Regions from separate parts of the Pedococcus sp. P2_E4 genome, predicted to be linked through region 1. Evidence: riboswitches for the same ligand, from Rfam matches in the RefSeq annotation. Region 1 holds a riboswitch; the other holds the start of a gene.
What was found. A riboswitch is a leader RNA that binds a small molecule or an ion and turns the genes downstream of it on or off. The one in region 1 is predicted to bind S-adenosylmethionine.
Positions count from the first base shown of each region.

Region 2: another riboswitch for S-adenosylmethionine. It lies ahead of AC1DV7_RS09715 (aminotransferase class V-fold PLP-dependent enzyme); the one in region 1 lies ahead of metX (homoserine O-acetyltransferase MetX).

Region 1 is NZ_JBFUEO010000038.1:14,908-23,811, reverse strand. Features, by position in the region: gene AC1DV7_RS15065 (DUF58 domain-containing protein) at 1-174, shown strand, start outside; gene AC1DV7_RS15060 (transglutaminase TgpA family protein) at 171-2,576, shown strand; gene AC1DV7_RS15055 (RNA polymerase sigma factor) at 2,736-4,427, opposite strand; gene AC1DV7_RS15050 (universal stress protein) at 4,638-5,039, opposite strand; gene metX (homoserine O-acetyltransferase MetX) at 5,129-6,265, opposite strand; SAM riboswitch class IV at 6,282-6,401, opposite strand; gene AC1DV7_RS15040 (DUF4192 domain-containing protein) at 6,488-7,642, opposite strand; gene AC1DV7_RS15035 (YkvA family protein) at 7,849-8,271, opposite strand; gene AC1DV7_RS15030 (EcsC family protein) at 8,412-8,904, opposite strand, start outside.
Region 2 is NZ_JBFUEO010000016.1:9,016-17,919, reverse strand. Features, by position in the region: gene AC1DV7_RS09720 (FtsK/SpoIIIE family DNA translocase) at 1-2,149, opposite strand, end outside; SAM riboswitch class IV at 2,570-2,683, shown strand; gene AC1DV7_RS09715 (aminotransferase class V-fold PLP-dependent enzyme) at 2,740-4,170, shown strand; gene AC1DV7_RS09710 (ribonuclease J) at 4,530-6,215, opposite strand; gene dapA (4-hydroxy-tetrahydrodipicolinate synthase) at 6,212-7,102, opposite strand; gene AC1DV7_RS09700 (thymidylate synthase) at 7,298-8,089, shown strand; gene AC1DV7_RS09695 (dihydrofolate reductase) at 8,127-8,594, shown strand; gene paaE (1,2-phenylacetyl-CoA epoxidase subunit PaaE) at 8,614-8,904, opposite strand, start outside.

The DNA of each region.
Region 1 (8,904 bases):
CCGGACGGCTTCACCGCCACCCGGCGCCGACCCGGCCACAGCACCAAGGAACTGCCCTGCGTGCCGGTCCTGCGCGGTGCGGGCTGGACCGTCACCGTGGTCGGGGCCGGCGACACCATTGACGCTGTCTGGGCGGTCCTGTCCGGCACGGGTCACCGGGTGGGTGTGGCATGAGCCGCGCTCGGGTCCCGGAGTCGCTCCTGGCCGGTCTGGCGACCGCCGTCGTGGCGTGGCCGGTCTCGACCCTCTTCACCCCCACCACGTGGGTTCGCCCGACCCTGGCGATCATCGCCGTCGTGGTGGTCTGCGGGATGCTCGCGCGACTGGTGACCACGAGCTGGGTGCTCGTCGTGCTCGCCCAGCTGACCGGGGTCGTGCTGGCCTCGGGAGGCCTCTACGGCAGAGGTCACCTGTGGCACGGGCTGCCCACGTACGACATGCTCCGGACGTTCAACTTCCTGCTCTACGACGCTCGCCAGACCATCCAGAACTACTCCGCGCCGGCCCCGACCGGCCGCGGTGTCATCCTCGGCATCGGGCTGGCGATCGCGATCGCTGCCATCATCGTCGACCACCTCGCCGTGATGCGCCGCTCCCCCGCCATGGCGGGACTGCCACTGCTGACCGCCTTCCTGCTGTCGGCGAGCAACAGCGGCTCATCGCTGCCCCCGGTGTACTTCGTCGCCGCCGCTGGGATCTGGATGCTCATGCTGGGCCGACAGGGCATCGCCTCGTTGCGACGGTGGAGCACCACGGTGCCGATGAACGTCACGGGCCGACGTGCGAACGACGACCGCGACGGCGCGTACGGCTATGCCGCCGTGGGCCGCACCCTCGGGGTCGCCGGTCTGGTCACGGCCCTCGTGCTGCCCGTGGTGATCCCCCACTTCCCCACGCGGTTCCTCATCGACGGCCTGGGTCGGTCGGCCAACGCCACGGGGTTCAGCGACGGCCAGATCGGGCTGAAGACCACGCTGGACCTGCAGAAGAGCCTGTCCAACCCGTCCAAGTCACCCGTCCTCACCTACACCACCAACGCTCCGACGCTGACCCCGCTGCGGGTCACCGTGCTCGAGAACTACGCCAACGACCAGTGGACGCCGACCCGTCCCGACGTCGCCTACGGCCGGCGGACCTCGGTGCCCCTGCCGCCCGACCTCGACGCGAGCGTGCCCCGCGAGACCTACCGCATCTCGGTGGACGACTCCCGCCTCGAGGCACCTCAGATCGCCGCCCCCACCCCTGTCGTCTCGGGTGACCTCGACCGCGTGCCGTGGGGGGTCGACGCCAAGACCTCGGTGGCCATGGTCAACCGGGCCGCGAGCACCTACTCGTTCAGCTACCTGCAGCTGCGCCCCTCGGAGGCGGCCCTCAACCAGGCCGTCGCCAGCGGCTCCGCCGGCGTCCGCAGCGAGGACCTGCTCGTCGACCCGGCGTCCTCCCGGCTGCTCACGGAGACGGTGTCGACGGTCGTCCCCACGGACGCCAATCGGATCGAGGCGGCCCGCGCCATCCAGAAGTACCTGCGGACCGACGGCGGCTTCTCCTACTCCCTCCAGCTGCCCGACACCGTGACCAACGAGTTCGGACAGGCCGAGCGGCCCGACGCGATCTCGCTGTTCCTGCGCACGAAGGTCGGCTACTGCGTGCAGTTCGCCACGGCCATGGTGATGCTCGCCCGGGCCGCCGACATCCCCGCACGGTTGGCGATCGGCTTCCTGCCGGGCAGCCTCCTCCAGGGCAGCTACACCGTGCGGGCCTCCGACGCCCACGCGTGGCCCGAGCTGTACTTCCAGGGGGTGGGGTGGCTGCGCTTCGAGCCGACGCCGTCCGGCACGCAGAACACCATCGCCCCCGGGTACTCGCTGCCGCCGACGACTCCGGGATCCGACTCCGAGACGGCGACGTCGACGGGTGGCGCCACCAGCACGCCCACGAGGTCCAGCCGGGACGGCGCCAACGACCCGGGCTCGGCGGGCGCCATCACCGGCACTGGCGACCGGTCCCTGTTCGACCGGTACCTCGGCCCCCAGACCCGCACCACGCTCGTGTGGCTGGCGCTGGGTCTGCTGGTGGGCTTGATGGGCGCTCTCGCCGTCCCCCTGGCGGCCCGCAGCCGCCTGCGGCGTCGCCTGCGCGAGGCGCCCGACGACGCGCGCCGGGTCGAGGTGGAGTGGCAGGCCATGGTGGAGCGCATCGGCGACCTCGGCGTCATACCGCCGCGGGGCAGCACGCCACGGCAGGCGGGCCGGTTCTTCCAACGCGAGGCCTACCTCGAGGGCGAGCAGAACCAGGCCCTCGGCCGCATCGTCGACGGCGTGGAACGCTCCCGCTATGCCCGGCCCGGCACGACGGTCACCGACATCCGCGAGGAGACCCAGCTGGTGGTCAAGGCGGTGTCGGGTGTGCGGCGCCGCAAGGACCGGCTCCGGGCGACGTGGTGGCCGGCCGAGGGCGTCACGGAGTGGCGCGAACGTCGTGGCGCCCTGGGGCGCGCCCTGCGCCAGCCGTGGGAGCGCCTGCAGGACCGACTCGACGAACGCCGCGAGCAGCGTCGCGACGGCCGCGGTCGCTGACCGCGGGCCTGACCCGACGGTCCAAACCCGACGGCACCCGACGGCACCCGACGGTGCGGGACACGAAGGTGCCGCCCGCGCGCCGTGCGGACACGAGGAAGGGCCCCGAGAGGTCTCGGGGCCCTTCCTCGTGTCGCGTGCCGGTCGACCGGCCGTAGGTCAGTCGAGGTAGTCGCGCAGCACCTGGCTGCGCGAGGGGTGCCGCAGCTTGCTCATGGTCTTGGACTCGATCTGGCGGATCCGCTCGCGGGTCACGCCATAGACCTTGCCGATCTCGTCGAGCGTCTTGGGCTGTCCGTCGGTCAGGCCGAAGCGCATCGACACCACGCCGGCCTCGCGCTCGGAGAGCGTGTCGAGGACCGAGTGCAGCTGCTCCTGCAGCAGCGTGAAGCTCACCGCGTCGGCCGGCACCACGGCCTCGGAGTCCTCGATGAGGTCACCGAACTCGCTGTCACCGTCCTCGCCGAGCGGGGTGTGCAGGGAGATGGGCTCACGGCCGTACTTCTGGACCTCGACGACCTTCTCAGGGGTCATGTCGAGCTCCTTGGCGAGCTCCTCCGGGGTGGGCTCGCGCCCGAGGTCCTGCAGCATCTGGCGCTGGACGCGGGCCAGCTTGTTGATGACCTCGACCATGTGCACGGGGATGCGGATGGTGCGGGCCTGGTCCGCCATCGCGCGGGTGATCGCCTGACGGATCCACCACGTCGCATAGGTCGAGAACTTGTAGCCCTTGGTGTAGTCGAACTTCTCGACCGCACGGATGAGTCCGAGGTTGCCCTCCTGGATCAGGTCGAGGAACAGCATGCCGCGACCGGTGTAACGCTTGGCCAGGGAGACCACGAGACGCAGGTTGGCCTCGAGCAGGTGGTTCTTGGCCTTCTTGCCGTCCTGGGCGATCCACCAGAGCTCGCGCTTGAGCTTCATCTCGATCTTGTCGCCGGAGTTGAGCCGCTCCTCGGCGAACAGGCCCGCCTCGATGCGCTTGGCGAGCTCGACCTCCTGCTCGGCGTTGAGCAGGGCGACCTTGCCGATCTGCTTGAGGTAGTCCTTGACCGGGTCGGCGGTGGCGCCGGCGGTCACGACCTGCTGGACCGGGGCGTCCTCCTCGTCGTCGTCGCGCAGGACGAAGCCGGAGCCCTCGTCCTCGTCGTCGGACTTCTTGGCGTCGTCCTCGGAGTCCTCGGCCTCGACGTCGACCTCTTCGAGCTCGGACTCGACGACCTCGGTCGGCTCGGCGTCCTCTGCCTCGTCGTCGACGGCGTCGCCGGCCCCGGGCGCGTCAGCGGCGGTGGCCTTGCTCGTGGCGGCCTTCTTCGCGGCGGCCTTGGTGGCCTTGGGTGCGGAGGCGTCCGCATCGGCGGCGGCCGCGTTGGCTGCGGCCTTGGTGGTGGTCGCCTTCTTCGCGGCCGTCTTCGTGGCCGGGGCGGCGGCCTTGGTCGTGGTGGCCTTGGCGGCGCCGTCGGCCTTGGAAGCGGTGGTCTTGGACGCAGCTGCCTTGGCGGTGGGCTTGGCGGCCGTCGCCTTGGGGGTGGCCGTCTTGGTGGCAGTCTTCGCGGCGGCCTTCTTGGCGCTGGCGGTGGCGGTCTTGCGGGTGCTGGTGGCAGCCACCGCACGGGTCGCCGTGGCCGTGTCGAGGGTCACGTGGATGCCCTGCTCGTCGAGCGAGCGCAGCACGGCCTTCATCCGCTTGGGAGCGACCTGGGCACCCTCGAGCGCGGCCTTGAGCTGCGCACTGTCGACCGAGCCGTTGGTACGACCCTGCTTCATGAGCTTCTGGAGGGCGGGGTGGCTGAACTCGGTCGGGAGGGATGAGGCCGACGATCCTGCGGGGGTCGCAGCCTTCTTTGACACAGGCGACACGGACTACCTTTCGTCGCGGATTCGCGGCACGGCGCACACGATCGCGGGCATGGGGAACCTATGCCAGTTCAACGCGTGAGGGGGCGGAAGTATTCGCGAGGACGGTTGGCGTGGGGGCGCTTCCAGACCTCGTAGGAGACATTGTAAAACGAGAACCCGGCAATCCCCGCATCGAGCCGTGAATTCGAGCGGCGCGGTGGGTCAGCTGTCGGCCTTGACCGCCAGGACCGGGCAGGACGCGTCGAGCAGGATGCGCTGGGCGTTGCTGCCCAGGATCAGCTTGCCGACCGGCGTGCGACGGCGCAGCCCGATGACGATGAAGTCGGCCGACTCCTCCTCGGCCACGGCGATGAGGTCCTCGGCGGGCTCGTTGCCGCGCACCAGCTGGCGGACCTCGTGCTCGATGCCGACCTCGTCGAGCTCACCCTGGATGCGGTTGAGCTCGGTCTCGAACCGCTCCGCCTCGGCACCGTCGTAGTCGCGGCCCCCGCGCTGGGAGTTGATGACGATCAGCTTGGACTTGCGCAACAGCGACTCGTCCGCGGCGCGACGCAGAGCGGCGCGACCCTCTTTCGTCGGCACGTACCCCACAACGATGGCCACCTGAACCTCCTCGTTCGTCGACCTGACCCGAGCCTGCTCGGGTGTCCGCGACCTGTGCCGCGTGGTTGACGCTACCGGAAATCACCCCGTCAGGCAGGCGGGTGCAGCACTTGCTCGACGAGGCCAGCCACTTGGTCGACCTCGATGAGGAAACCGTCGTGGCCGTAGTCGGAGTGGACCGTGTGCAGCCGGGCACCGGGCACCGCGTCCACGATCTCGCGGGACAGCCGCGGCGGGTAGAGACGGTCGGAGTCGACCGCCACCACGACGAGGTCGCCCGTGACTCGGCGTAGTGCGGCCGGCACGCCTCCCCTGCCCCTGCCGACGTCGTGGGAGTTCATCGCCTCGGTGAGGACGATGTAGGAGTTGGCGTCGAAGCGCCCAGCCAGCTTGCCGGCGTGGTGGTCGAGGTAGGACTCGACGGCGTACCGTCCGCCGCCGCCCAGGGGGTCCTCCTCGCCCTGGGCGTGCCGCCCGAACCGCTCGTGGAGCTCGAGCTCGCTGCGGTAGGTCACGTGCGCGATGCGACGGGCGATGCCCAGCCCCGCGTCGGGTCCGGACTCGGCGTCGTAGTAGTCGCCCCCGTGGAAGTGGGGGTCGCCGCGCAGGGCGAGCAGCTGGGCCTGGCACCAGCCGATCTGCTCGGCAGTGGCGTATGCGGTGGACGCGAGGACCAGCGCGCACTCCACGCGCGCGGGGTGGGTCACGGCCCACTCGAGGGCGCGCATCCCGCCCATCGAGCCACCCAGGACCAGCCGCCACCGCGCGATGCCGAGGGCGTCGGCGAGCAGCGCCTCGGTCTGCACCTGGTCCCGCACCGTGATGAACGGGAACCGGCTCCCCCACGGCGTCCCGTCGGGCGCACTGGACGACGGGCCGGTGCTGCCTTGACAGCCCCCGAGGACGTTGGCGGCCACCACGAAGTACTGCTCGGTGTCGAGGGCACGCCCCGGCCCGATCAGGCCGTCCCACCACCCGGGCGTCGGGTGACCGGGGCCGGCCTCGCCCACGACGTGGCTGTCGCCGGTGAGGGCGTGCTCGACGAGGATCGCGTTGTCCGCGGCGGCGTTCAGCTCGCCCCACGTCTCGTACGCCAGCCGCACCCCCGGCAGCACCCCGCCACGCTCGAGCTCGACCGCGCCGAGATCGAGGAACTGCCGTCCCCCCACGGGGTCGTCATCACGCCACGCACCGCTGCTGGTCGGCGGACGAGAGGTGGTCGTCATCAGAAGGTCTCCTGAGGCATCGCGCTTGCCGCCTGGATCCATGCCGCCCAGACCGGCCGTGTCATCACCCGGGGCACCCCACCGCGAGGAGGGTTGCCGCCCAGCGAGCCGGGGCTTGTCGCTGGAACTCATGACCTCAGCCCATGATACGAGTCGAGGGCTGCCCGCGAGCCTGCGTCCGGCAACTGGACTGCCTGGACAGGAGTCCCCCGCGGCGCGAGCTCAGGCGGACCGAAGTGGCACCACCTCCTCGGGACCGTCGTCGCCTGCCGAGCTGTCGGTGGGGACGTCGTCCGGACGGATCCCCAGGTCGAGCATCCGCGCGAGGAGCCGGGCGAGCGTGTAGCCGGGACTCTGCTCGAGCGCGCGGTCGAGGGCGACCCGTGCGAGCGTGCCGTCGCCCCCGTGCAGGGCGACGTTCGCGAGGACGGTCAGCACCGGCGCGGCGTGCTCGTCGCCGACGGCCCGCGCGAGCCACGCCAGCCTCGGGACGAGGAAGGGCCGCGGGCCGCGATCGTCCGCAAACGCAGCGCGCACCTCGTCGACCAGCTCGCCGGGAAACGCCTCCAGCGCGAGGGACCCCGGACACCACCAGGCGATGAGGATGTCGCGCAGACTGCGGTCACGCAGGCTCACCACGAGGTCCGCCACCTGCTCCGGCGTCAGGAAGTCCTGCGTCGTCGTCGCCTCGGCCCGGTCCCCCACGACGGCCCAGAGCGAGAGGGCATGCCGCCGTCGGGCCATGCGGCTCTGGTCGACGTGCTCGGTCGCCCCCGACGGAGCCGGCGGCCCCAGGCCGAACGCCGCACCTGCATGGCGCACCTGCGTGCCGGATGCAGGCCCGCGGTCCAGCGCTGCGATCGCGGCATCAACGCGTTCGGACAGCGGTGGTGTGGCGGCCACGAGCTCGACCACGGACTCCCGACCGGGCAGCACGCCACGCCCCTGGGCGACGAGGTCCGCGACGGCGGACACCCGTGACGGGTCTGGCAGGGGCGCACCCTCGACGGGGCAGCACCCCGCATCGCAGTCGAGGCTGTAGTAGCGGCCGTCACGCACCAGCAGCGTGTCGACGACCGCGATCCCGTCGCGGGCCAGCGCCCAGCGCACCTCGTCGACCAGCGGCCCGGCAGCGTCGACCTGCGTCTCGTAGCCGATCAGGATGACCGCGGTGGCCCCGTGGCGGACCATCGGCTCGACGAGCAGGGCGGCGGCCTCGGCCGCATGGGCCGGAGGTGGCAGGTCGATGCGCTCCACCAGCCCGAGGCGGCGTGCCTTGAGCTCGACCACGACCATGCTGTCGCGAGGGTGGTAGCCCAGTTGGTAGGGCAGGGTTGCGAGCAGCTCAGCGGCGCTGCCGAGTCGAATCGTGTTCATGCACAACACGATCCGGGAGACCGTCACGCCACATCGAGGGCTCGTCGCCGATCTGTGGATGCGTGGCCAGCGCGCCGATGGCCCCTGTGGAAAGCGCTGGAACAAAAACGATCCCGTGCCCGGTGGGCACGGGATCGTCGAGCGGGCCTCACGGCTCCCTGCCGCCGCGTGGACTGAGGCGCGCAGGCGCCTCAGACGAGCGGGCGTCAGCCCACGACGTGGCCGGTCACCGTCTCCGCGTCCGCGGCACCGGCACCGGCACCGGCCCCCGGGGCAGCCTGCGCCGACGTGCGCTCCCAGCGCAGGAACGACTCGGTCTCGTTGATGACACTGGCGGCGATCCACGAGACGACCATCGCGTCGTCAGCGAGGCCGATCAGCGGGAGGAACGCCTCCGGCAGCACGTCCACGGGTGACACGACGTAGGCGACCGCGCCGAGGAGCAGCAGCAGGCGCCCCCTGGTCGTCCCGGCATACTCGCCGCGGAACGTCGCCCGGACCAGGCGCGGGAGGCTGGTGAGCCGCTCACCGAGTGCCGGGGAGCCCGGACGGGTGGCGGCGCGGATGGCGGTGGCGAGGGTGCGGAACGCACCCCACCGCGAGCCGTGGCGGGTGGCCTTGGTGGACATGTCGTGCTCCTTGCTCGTCTCGGGCACCGCGGGTGGGCCCGAACAGTGCTCCAACGACTGGTTCTGACGCAGCATTCCCGCGGGCGGTTCCAGCCAGCTCACCCGGGACGACCGTCGCCGCACCCGGGTACGACGCGCGGTCAGTACTTCATCGTGCGCGGGGGGAACTCGTGGCGGGCGTGGTCGGCGATCTTCTTGAGCAGGTAGCCGTCGAGCCCTGCGCCGATGACTCCACCGACGACCGGCACGCCCTTGCCGAACCGGGTCAGCGTCTTCCTGCCCGCGGTGGACAGCAGCCGGAAGCCCACAGCCTTGTTGACCACCATCATCGCCGGCCCGGGCAGCCGCTGGGCCGCGAGGTTGGCGAGGCGACCGGTCGAGGCGACCCCGGCCTTCTTGAGCAGGTCGTCGGCGTCGGCGCCCACGAGGGTGAGGAGGACCGCCGAGCGGATCTGGGGCTGCTTGATGTCGTAGCCGCGCAGCGACGCGATGGCGGCGACCATGCGGGTGGCGACGACGTAGAACTCGAGGACGTTGGCGGGCAGCGCGACCGGGAGCGTGATGAAGCCACCCAGCGCCGTCACGAAGCCGCCGGCCGCGGCCAGCTTGAGGTGACCGCGCACGACGGCGTCG
Region 2 (8,904 bases), on a different contig from region 1:
GCATGGTCTTGGAGGCGCCCATGGGCAGGAACAGCGCGTCGCCCTGGCCGATAAGCTTCTCGGCTCCGGGCTGGTCGAGGACGACCCGGCTGTCGGCGAGGGACGAGGTCGCGAAGGCCATGCGCGACGGCACGTTGGCCTTGATGAGGCCGGTGACGACGTCGACGGAGGGGCGCTGGGTGGCCAGCACGAGGTGGATGCCCGCCGCGCGCGCGAGCTGGGTGATGCGGACGATCGACTCCTCGACGTCGCGCGGGGCCACCATCATGAGGTCGGCCAGCTCGTCGACGATCACGAGCAGGTACGGGTAGGGGTGGATCTGCCGCTCGGACCCCGGGAGCGGCTTGACCTTGCCGGCCTTGACGGCCTTGTTGAAGTCGTCGACGTGCTTGAACCCGAACTGGGCCAGGTCGTCGTAGCGGGTGTCCATCTCGCGCACGACCCACTGCAGCGCCTCGGCGGCCTTCTTGGGGTTCGTGATGATCGGGGTGATCAGGTGCGGGATCCCCTCGTATGCGGTGAGCTCCACCCGCTTCGGGTCCACGAGGACCATGCGGACCTCGTCGGGCGTGGAGCGCATCAGGATCGAGGTGATCATCGAGTTCACGAAGCTGGACTTGCCGGCGCCGGTGGCTCCCGCCACGAGCAGGTGCGGCATCTTGGCGAGGTTGGCGATGACGTAGCCACCCTCGACGTCCTTGCCGACTCCCATGACCATCGGGTGGTCGTTGCCGCGAGCGGCCTGGCTGCGCAGCACGTCGCCGAGGCTGACCTTCTCGCGGTCGGCGTTCGGGATCTCGATGCCGATCGCCGACTTGCCGGGGATCGGGGACAGGATGCGGACATCGGCCGACGCCACGGCATACGCGATGTTCTTGGACAGCGCGGTGACGCGCTCCACCTTGATGCCGGGGCCCAGCTCGACCTCGTAGCGGGTCACCGTCGGGCCGCGCGAGAAGCCGGTCACCTGGGCGTCGATGTCGAACTGGTCGAGCACCTGCGTGAGCGACTCGACGACGCGGTCGTTGGCGGCGCTGCGGGTCTTGTGCGGCGAGCCGGGCTCGAGGAGTGCGTTGTCGGGCAGCGTGTAGGTGATGTCGCCGGCGAGCGCCAGCTGCTCCACCCGTTGCGGCAGCGGGGTCGTCGGCGGCGCCTCGAGGGCGGCCTTGACCTCGATCTTGGGGGTCCGGCCGGCTGGTGCGTCGGCGGCGCCGCCGGTCGCCCCCGGTGCGAGGACCCCGGGAGCGGTCGGGCGCTTCTCGCCCGGACGCAGCCTGCGCCCGTCAGGAGCGACCACGGCGGCCTGCTCGAAGGCCTCGTCGCCGTCCATCGGGCCCTCGGGCTCGATGACACGACGGCGGCGCTTGGGCTTGTCATCGACGGCGTCGGTGTCGTCGGCCTCGGGGGCGCCACGGTGCAGGAGGTGGTCGCGCAGCTCGGCGAGCCGCTGCGGGATCATGTGGACCGGGGTCGCGGTCATCACGAGCAGGCCGAACAGGCCCAGCATGAGCAGGATCGGGACGGTGCCGTAGACGGAGACCGCCGCCTCGATGGGGCTGGAGGCGAGGAAGCCGATGATCCCGCCACCGTCACGCATGCCGTCGGCGCCCTGCGGCGGCGTGGGGATGCCGGCGGCCACGTGGGCCAGGCCGGACGCGGCGAACGCGAGTGCCCCGAGACCGATGCCGATACGGGAGTTGGCGCCGTCGTCCTGGGGCGCGCGCAGCAGCCGGATGCCGAGGAAGAGCAGGGCCAGGGGCACGGCGTACGCGACCCGCCCGAAGGTGCCGGCGACGACCGCGTGGATGACGTCACCCACGGCACCGTCGAGCGCCCACCACTCGCGGGCCGCCACGACGATGGACAGGCCGATGAGGAAGAAGCCGACGCCGTCGCGGCGGTGCTCCGGCTCGAGGTCGCGGGCGCTGCTGCCGACCCGGCGCACGGCGCCGCCGGCGACGTGCGCCATGCCCATCCACGTCCCGCGCACGKCGCGCAGCGGCAGGGGCAGTCCCCCACCGGTGGTCTTGCCGCGGGCAGGGGACTTGCGGGGCGCGCTGGACCTGCGGTTGGCAGGCCGGGTCGCAGTGCTGCGTCGCGGGGCCTGACCTCCCGTGGAGCGCGTCGAGGTGGACGGACGTGTCGCCATGGTCGCAGGCTACGCGAAGGTCACTTCGGAAACACGCGTCACACGCGTTACAGGCACCAGGAATGTGCCCGGCAGGCACGGATCGCCCCGTCGCGACAGGTGGCCGTTATGTCCGCAGATCAGCCTCGGCCGAACGGTCGACGTGCCCGCGGAGATCGGCCATATCGCGCCCACACCCATTCTCCCGGAGGGACACGGGTGAAACGCTGAGCCTGCGTCTGGCGGGGCCTGCGCCGACGGTCACCACCATGGCCGTCGGCGCAGGCGCGCAGAAGGGGGATTCTCCGCGCGAAGACGCCTGGCGTCGGCGCCCCGTCAGACCTCCTCCAGGGCCGTCGGGCATCCCGGACATCTCAGATGCCGGGAAGGAGCGCCCGAGTGCTGGATCGGGGCGACGTCCCGCCGCTACCCTCGACGACAGGTCATGAGTGTCAGCGCGAAGCCCCGGCTTGCTGACCAGCAACCCTCCTCCGCGGTGGGGTGCTCCGGGTGACGACCGGGTCGCCTGCACGACGCAGGCGGCAAGCGCGGACTCGCGACCAACCGGCTCTCACGGTCTCGGGTCCCACCCGGACCAGGAGCTGCCCCACATGTCGATCGCCAGCACACCCCCGACGCCGTTTCGCCGCACGGCTCCCCTCGCCCACGCCAGGGCCCTGGGGGCTGACGGCCACCGCGACCACCTGCGTGCGGTCCCCGCGCCGGGCACGGCCCCCGCGCTGCCGCCCGTGGTGTCCGAGGCCCTGGCCGTCCCGACCCTGCACGGCACGGTCGACTACGCGAACTTCGACCACGCTGCCTCGACGCCGGCGCTCGTCGGGGTCAAGCGGGCGGTCGACACCGCCCTGCGCACGTACTCCTCGGTGCACCGGGGCAACGGCTACGCCTCGCGGGTGACGAGCGCGTGGTACGAGCAGGCTCGTGACGAGGTGCGCACCTTCGTCGGGGCGCGCGAGTCGGACGAGGTGGTCTTCACCCGCAACAGCACCGACTCGTTCAACCTGCTGGCACGCGCCCTCCCCCGCGACACGGCCGTGTTCGTCTTCGAGACCGAGCACCACGCGGCCCTGCTGCCCTGGCCCGCGGCTCGCACCCACCGCCTCCCGGTGCCGGGCAGCGTCCGTGACGCCGAGGCGATCCTGCGGGCGGCGTTGCGGCGCAACCACTCCCGCCACCGCCTGGTCGTCCTCGCCGGCGCCTCCAACGTCACGGGTGAGATCTGGCCGATCCGCCAGCTGGCTGCAGTCGCCCGCAAGGCAGGCGCGCGCGTCGTGCTCGACGCGGCGCAGTACGCCCCCCACCGCCCGGTCGACCTCGATGACCTCGGCGTCGACTACGTCGTCCTGTCCGGGCACAAGCTCTACGCGCCGTTCGGTGCCGGCGTGCTCGCCGGCCGTCGCGACTGGCTCGACGCTGCAGCGCCCTACCTCGCCGGTGGTGGCGCGACCCGCCTGGTGACCGAGCGCGGCGTGGTCTGGCAGGAGGGCGCGGCGCGTCACGAGGCCGGGAGCCCCAACGTCATCGGCGCCGTGGCCCTCGCGGCCGCCTGTCACGCCCTGCGCACCCACGCCGAGGCGATAGAGGCCCACGAGGCGAGCCTGGGCCGAGCCCTGCTCGACGGGCTGAGGGCCATCGACGGCGTGGAGACCTACTCGCTGTTCACGCCCGACCACGAGCGCGTGGCCGTGGCGACCTTCACCGTCGACGGCGTCGACTCCTCGCTCGTGTCCACCGTCCTGGCGGCCGAGCACGGGATCGGCGTGCGGGACGGCAAGTTCTGTGCGCACCTGTGCGTGGACGCGCTGCTCGAGACCGACCCGACCGACCCGTATGCCGAGGGGCCCGCGACGGCGGTCCGCGCCAGCGTGGGGCTCGCCACCACAGCGGCCCACGTCGAGCGGCTGCTCGCCGCCGTCGCGGACCTCGCGGCGCACGGGCCGGCGCACGACTACGAGCTCACCGCCGACGGCTGGGTCGTCGATGACGACCCCCGGGACGCCCTGCCGACTCGGCCCTGGTAGCCGGCGCGGGGCCAGCCCTCGCTCACCCACACCCGGCCACACGCCATACCGGCCCGGACACACAGGTCCGCCCCCGGGCGAACCGGAGGCGGACGGTGGATGGGACGTGGCTGGGCCCGGGCGATCAACGTCAGTCGATCAGTGGGCCCAGTTGTGACGGCCGTCGGTGGGCCGGGAGTCGGCGCCGAAGTACCACGCGGCGACGGGGAGGGCGATCAACAGAACCAGTGCGATGAAAGTAGCCATGGCAGTAATTGTGCGCGCAGTCGCATCCTGCCACTAGTGGCAAAGATGACCACGTTCGCATTTTTTCTGCCAGTCGATCCTCGGGGGTCACAGCGCCGGCTGACAGCGCGCCCTCAGGCCTGGATGACCACCGGGATGATCATCGGCCGACGGCGGATCTTGCCCCCCACCCAACTGCCGATCGCCCGGCGCATGACCTGCTCGAGCTGGTGGGAGTCGGTGACGCCCTTGCCCGTCGCCTCGGCGAGCGCCTGCTCGATCTTGGGCCGCACCTGGTTGAAGATCTCGTCGTCCTCGGCGAAGCCGCGGGCCTGGATCTCCGGACCTGCGGCGATCTTGCCGGTGGCGGAGTCCATCACGACGATGACCGAGATGAAGCCCTCGTCGCGCAGGATGCGGCGGTCCTTGAGCAGCGCCTCGTCGAACTCGCCCACGCTCGACCCGTCGACGTAGACGTAGCCGCACTCGACGTTGCCCACGATCGTGGCCACCCCGTCGACGAGGTCGACGACCACGCCGTCCTCGGCCAGCACGACCTGCTCGCGCGGCACGCCGGTCTGGACGGCCAGCTCGGCGTTGGCGACCAGGTGACGCCACTCGCCGTGCACCGGCATGACGTTGCGGGGCTTGACGATGTTGTAGCAGTAGAGGAGCTCGCCTGCGCTGGCGTGGCCCGACACGTGCACCTTGGCGTTGCCCTTGTGGACCACGGTGGCGCCGAGGCGCATGAGCCCGTTGATGACGCGGTAGACGGCGTTCTCGTTGCCCGGGATCAGCGACGACGCGAGGAGGACGGTGTCACCCTCGCCCACGTCGATCCGGTGCTCACGGTTGGCCATGCGCGACAGCGCGGCCATCGGCTCGCCCTGGGAACCCGTGCAGATGAGGACGACCTGGTCGTCCGGGAAGTTGTCGAGCTTCTTGACGTCGACGAGCACGCCGTCGGGCACGTGGAGGTAGCCGAGCTCGGCCGCGATCCCCATGTTGCGGACCATCGACCGCCCGACCATGGCGACCTTGCGGCCCGACTTCTCGGCGGCGTTCAGCACCTGCTGGACGCGGTGCACGTGGCTGGAGAAGCACGCCACGATGATGCGCCGCTGCGCGTCACGGAAGACCTTGTCGATCGCCGGGGCGATGTCCTTCTCGGGGGTCGTGAAGCCGGGCACCTCGGCGTTCGTCGAGTCCGTCATGAACAGGTCGACGCCCTCCTCGCCCAGCCGCGCGAACGCGCGCAGGTCGGTGAGGCGGCCGTCGAGCGGCAGCTGGTCCATCTTGAAGTCACCGGTGTGCAGGATCGTCCCGCCGGGCGTCCGCACGAAGACCGCGAGCGCATCCGGGATCGAGTGGTTGACCGCCACGAACTCGCAGTCGAACACGCCGAGCTTCTCGCGCATGCCCTCCTTGACCCCGAGGGTGTAGGGCGTGATCCGGTGCTCCTTGAGCTTGGCCTCGATCAGCGCCAGCGTCAGCATCGAGCCGACGACCGGGATGTCGCGCTTGAGCTTGAGGAGGTAGGGCACCGCCCCGATGTGGTCCTCGTGGCCGTGGGTCAGCACGATCGCCTGGATGTCGTCGAGGCGGTCCTCGAGGTACTCGAAGTCGGGCAGGATCAGGTCGACGCCGGGGTGGTGGTCCTCGGGGAACAGCACGCCGCAGTCGATGACCAGCAGCTGCCCGGCGTGCTCGAGGACGGCCATGTTGCGGCCCACCTCACCGAGACCGCCGAGGGCGATGATGCGGACGCCGTGGGGGGCGAGGGCGGGGGGCGAGCTGAGCTCGGGGTGAGGGTGACTCACAGGAGGTCGGACTCCTTCAGGCCGGAGCGGAGGATCTCCAGGTGCTCCGGCGGGGACTCGACGAGCGGCAGGCGCACCGTCGCGTGGTCGATGACGCCGAGCTCGACGAGCGCGGCCTTGGCCATGATGGCTCCCTGGGAGGTGCTCATGATGGCGTTGACGGCAGGGACCAGCCGTCGGTGGAGGTCACGGGCGGCGACGAGGTCGCCGCGGTCGACGGCAGCCAGCATCGCGGCATACTCGCGGCCGGCGACGTGGCCCACCACGCTGACCGTGCCGACGGCACCCAGGGCGAGCCAGGGCAGCGTCGTCGCGTCGTCGCCGGAGAAGTAGATGAGGTCCGTCGAGGCCATCACCTGCGTGGAGGCCCACGGGTCGCCCTTGGCGTCCTTGACGGCGACGATGGTGGGCACCTGCGCCAGCTCGCGCAGCGTCTCGGAGGTGAAGGGGATGCCGGTGCGGCCGGGGATGTCGTAGAGCATGACCGGCAGGTCGGTGGTGCCGGCCACGGCGCGGCAGTGGGCGACGAGCCCCGCCTGCGTGGGCTTGTTGTAGTAGGGGCTGACGAGCAGCAGCCCGGTGGCGCCGGCGTCGCGGGACCGCTGCGCCATCTCGACGCTGTGCGCCGTCGCGTTGGAGCCCACACCGGCAACCACGGCCACCGCGTCGCCGACCGTCTCGACCACGAGCCGCACCATCTCGATGCTCTCGTCGTCCGTGAGGGTCGCCGACTCGCCCGTCGTGCCGTTGACGACGATGCCGTCGTGCCCGGTGTCGACCAGGTGGGCGACGAGGCGACGGGCCGAGTCGAGGTCGAGGCTGCCGTCCGGTCGCATCGGGCTGACCATGGCGGTCAGGAGTCGGCCGAACGGGGACGCTGTGCTCATGCCCGCAGGCTATCGCCCTACGGCGCACTCCCCCGCGCCCGCTCACGGTGGGGTCCGGATTTTGGCGGGAAGGCGCCGCTCGGTGGCGCCCCCGGCACCCCCGCCCGGGGTATGCCGCCCGGTCCGGCACGCGGCGCGGGCTGCGGTTTTGGGCGACTCACCGGTTGCGTCGGTGGCCGGGGTTACGCTGCGTCCGTGCAGCAGTACCTCGACCTCCTCGACCACGTCATGACGACCGGCACGGACAAGTCCGACCGCACCGGCACGGGCACCCGCTCGGTGTTCGGCTACCAGATGCGGTTCGACCTCTCCGAGGGCTTCCCCGTCCTGACGACCAAGAAGCTCCACCTCAAGTCGATCATCGGCGAGCTGCTGTGGTTCCTGCGGGGCGACTCCAACGTGCGCTGGCTCCAGGAGCGCGGCATCACCATCTGGGACGAGTGGGCCGACGCGAACGGCGACCTCGGGCCGGTCTACGGCTACCAGTGGCGGTCCTGGCCCACGCCGGACGGCCGGCACGTCGACCAGATCGCCAAGGTCATCGAGTCCATCCGCACCAACCCCGACAGCCGCCGCCACATCGTCTCGGCGTGGAACGTCGCCGACGTCGACTCGATGGCGCTGCCGCCGTGCCACACCATGTTCCAGTTCTACGTCGCGAACGGCCGGCTCTCGTGCCAGCTCTACCAGCGGTCGGCCGACATCTTCCTCGGCGTGCCGTTCAACATCGCGTCCTACGCCCTGCTGACGATGATGGTCGCTCAGGTCTGCGACCTCGAGCCCGGTGACTTCGTCCACACCCTCGGCGACGCCCACCTCTACTCCAACCACGTCGAGCAGGCGACCCTCCAGCTGACCCGGACGCCGTTGCCGTTGCCGCAGATGAAGATCGCCTCCGGCAAGGACATCGACGAGTTCGACCTCGGTGACTTCGAGCTGGTCGGCTACGAGGCCCACCCGTCGATCAAGGCGCCCATCGCCGTGTGAGGCCGGCACGACGGCACCCGGTCGCTAGCCTGACCTCATGACCCGGGTGACCCTGCTGGCCGCGATCGGACGCAACCTCGTCATCGGCCGCGATGGCGACATGCCCTGGCACCTGCCCGAGGACCTCAGGCACTTCAAGGCGACCACCATGGGCCACCCGATGGTCATGGGGCGCAAGACGTTCGACTCGATCGGCCGCGCCCTGCCCGGGCGGCGAACGATCGTCGTCACCCGCCAGCCCGACTGGCGCCACGCCGACGTCGAGACCGCCCACTCGCTGGCCGACGCCCTCGCCCTCGCCGGGCCGACCGACGAGGTGTTCGTCGTCGGGGGCGGCCAGCTCTATGCCGAGGCGATGCCGTTCGCGCAGCGGATGATCCTGTCCGAGGTGCCCGACTCCCCCGAGGGCGACACCTTCTTCCCCGAGTGGGTGGCGCAGGACTGGCGCGAGACCGGTCGCGCGCACCACGAGGGCTTCGACATCGCGACGTACGAGCGGTCGTGACGCCTTCGCCCGGGTTCGCTCAGGCGTCGTAGTCGAGCGCCACCTCGTCGGTCACCGGGTGGCTCTGGCAGGCCAGGACCAGACCGGCCGCGACCTCCTCCGGCTCGAGGGCGTAGTTGCGGTCCATGCGGACCTCGCCGCTCACCAGCCGCGCCCGGCACGTGCCGCAGACCCCACCGGTGCACGAGTAGGGCGCGTCCGGCCGGGACCTCAGGGTGGCGTCGAGGATCGTCTCGTCCTTGGTCGGCATCTCGATCCGCGTGGTGCGGCCGTCGAGGTTGACCGTCACGACGGCTGCCGGCGGCGCGGA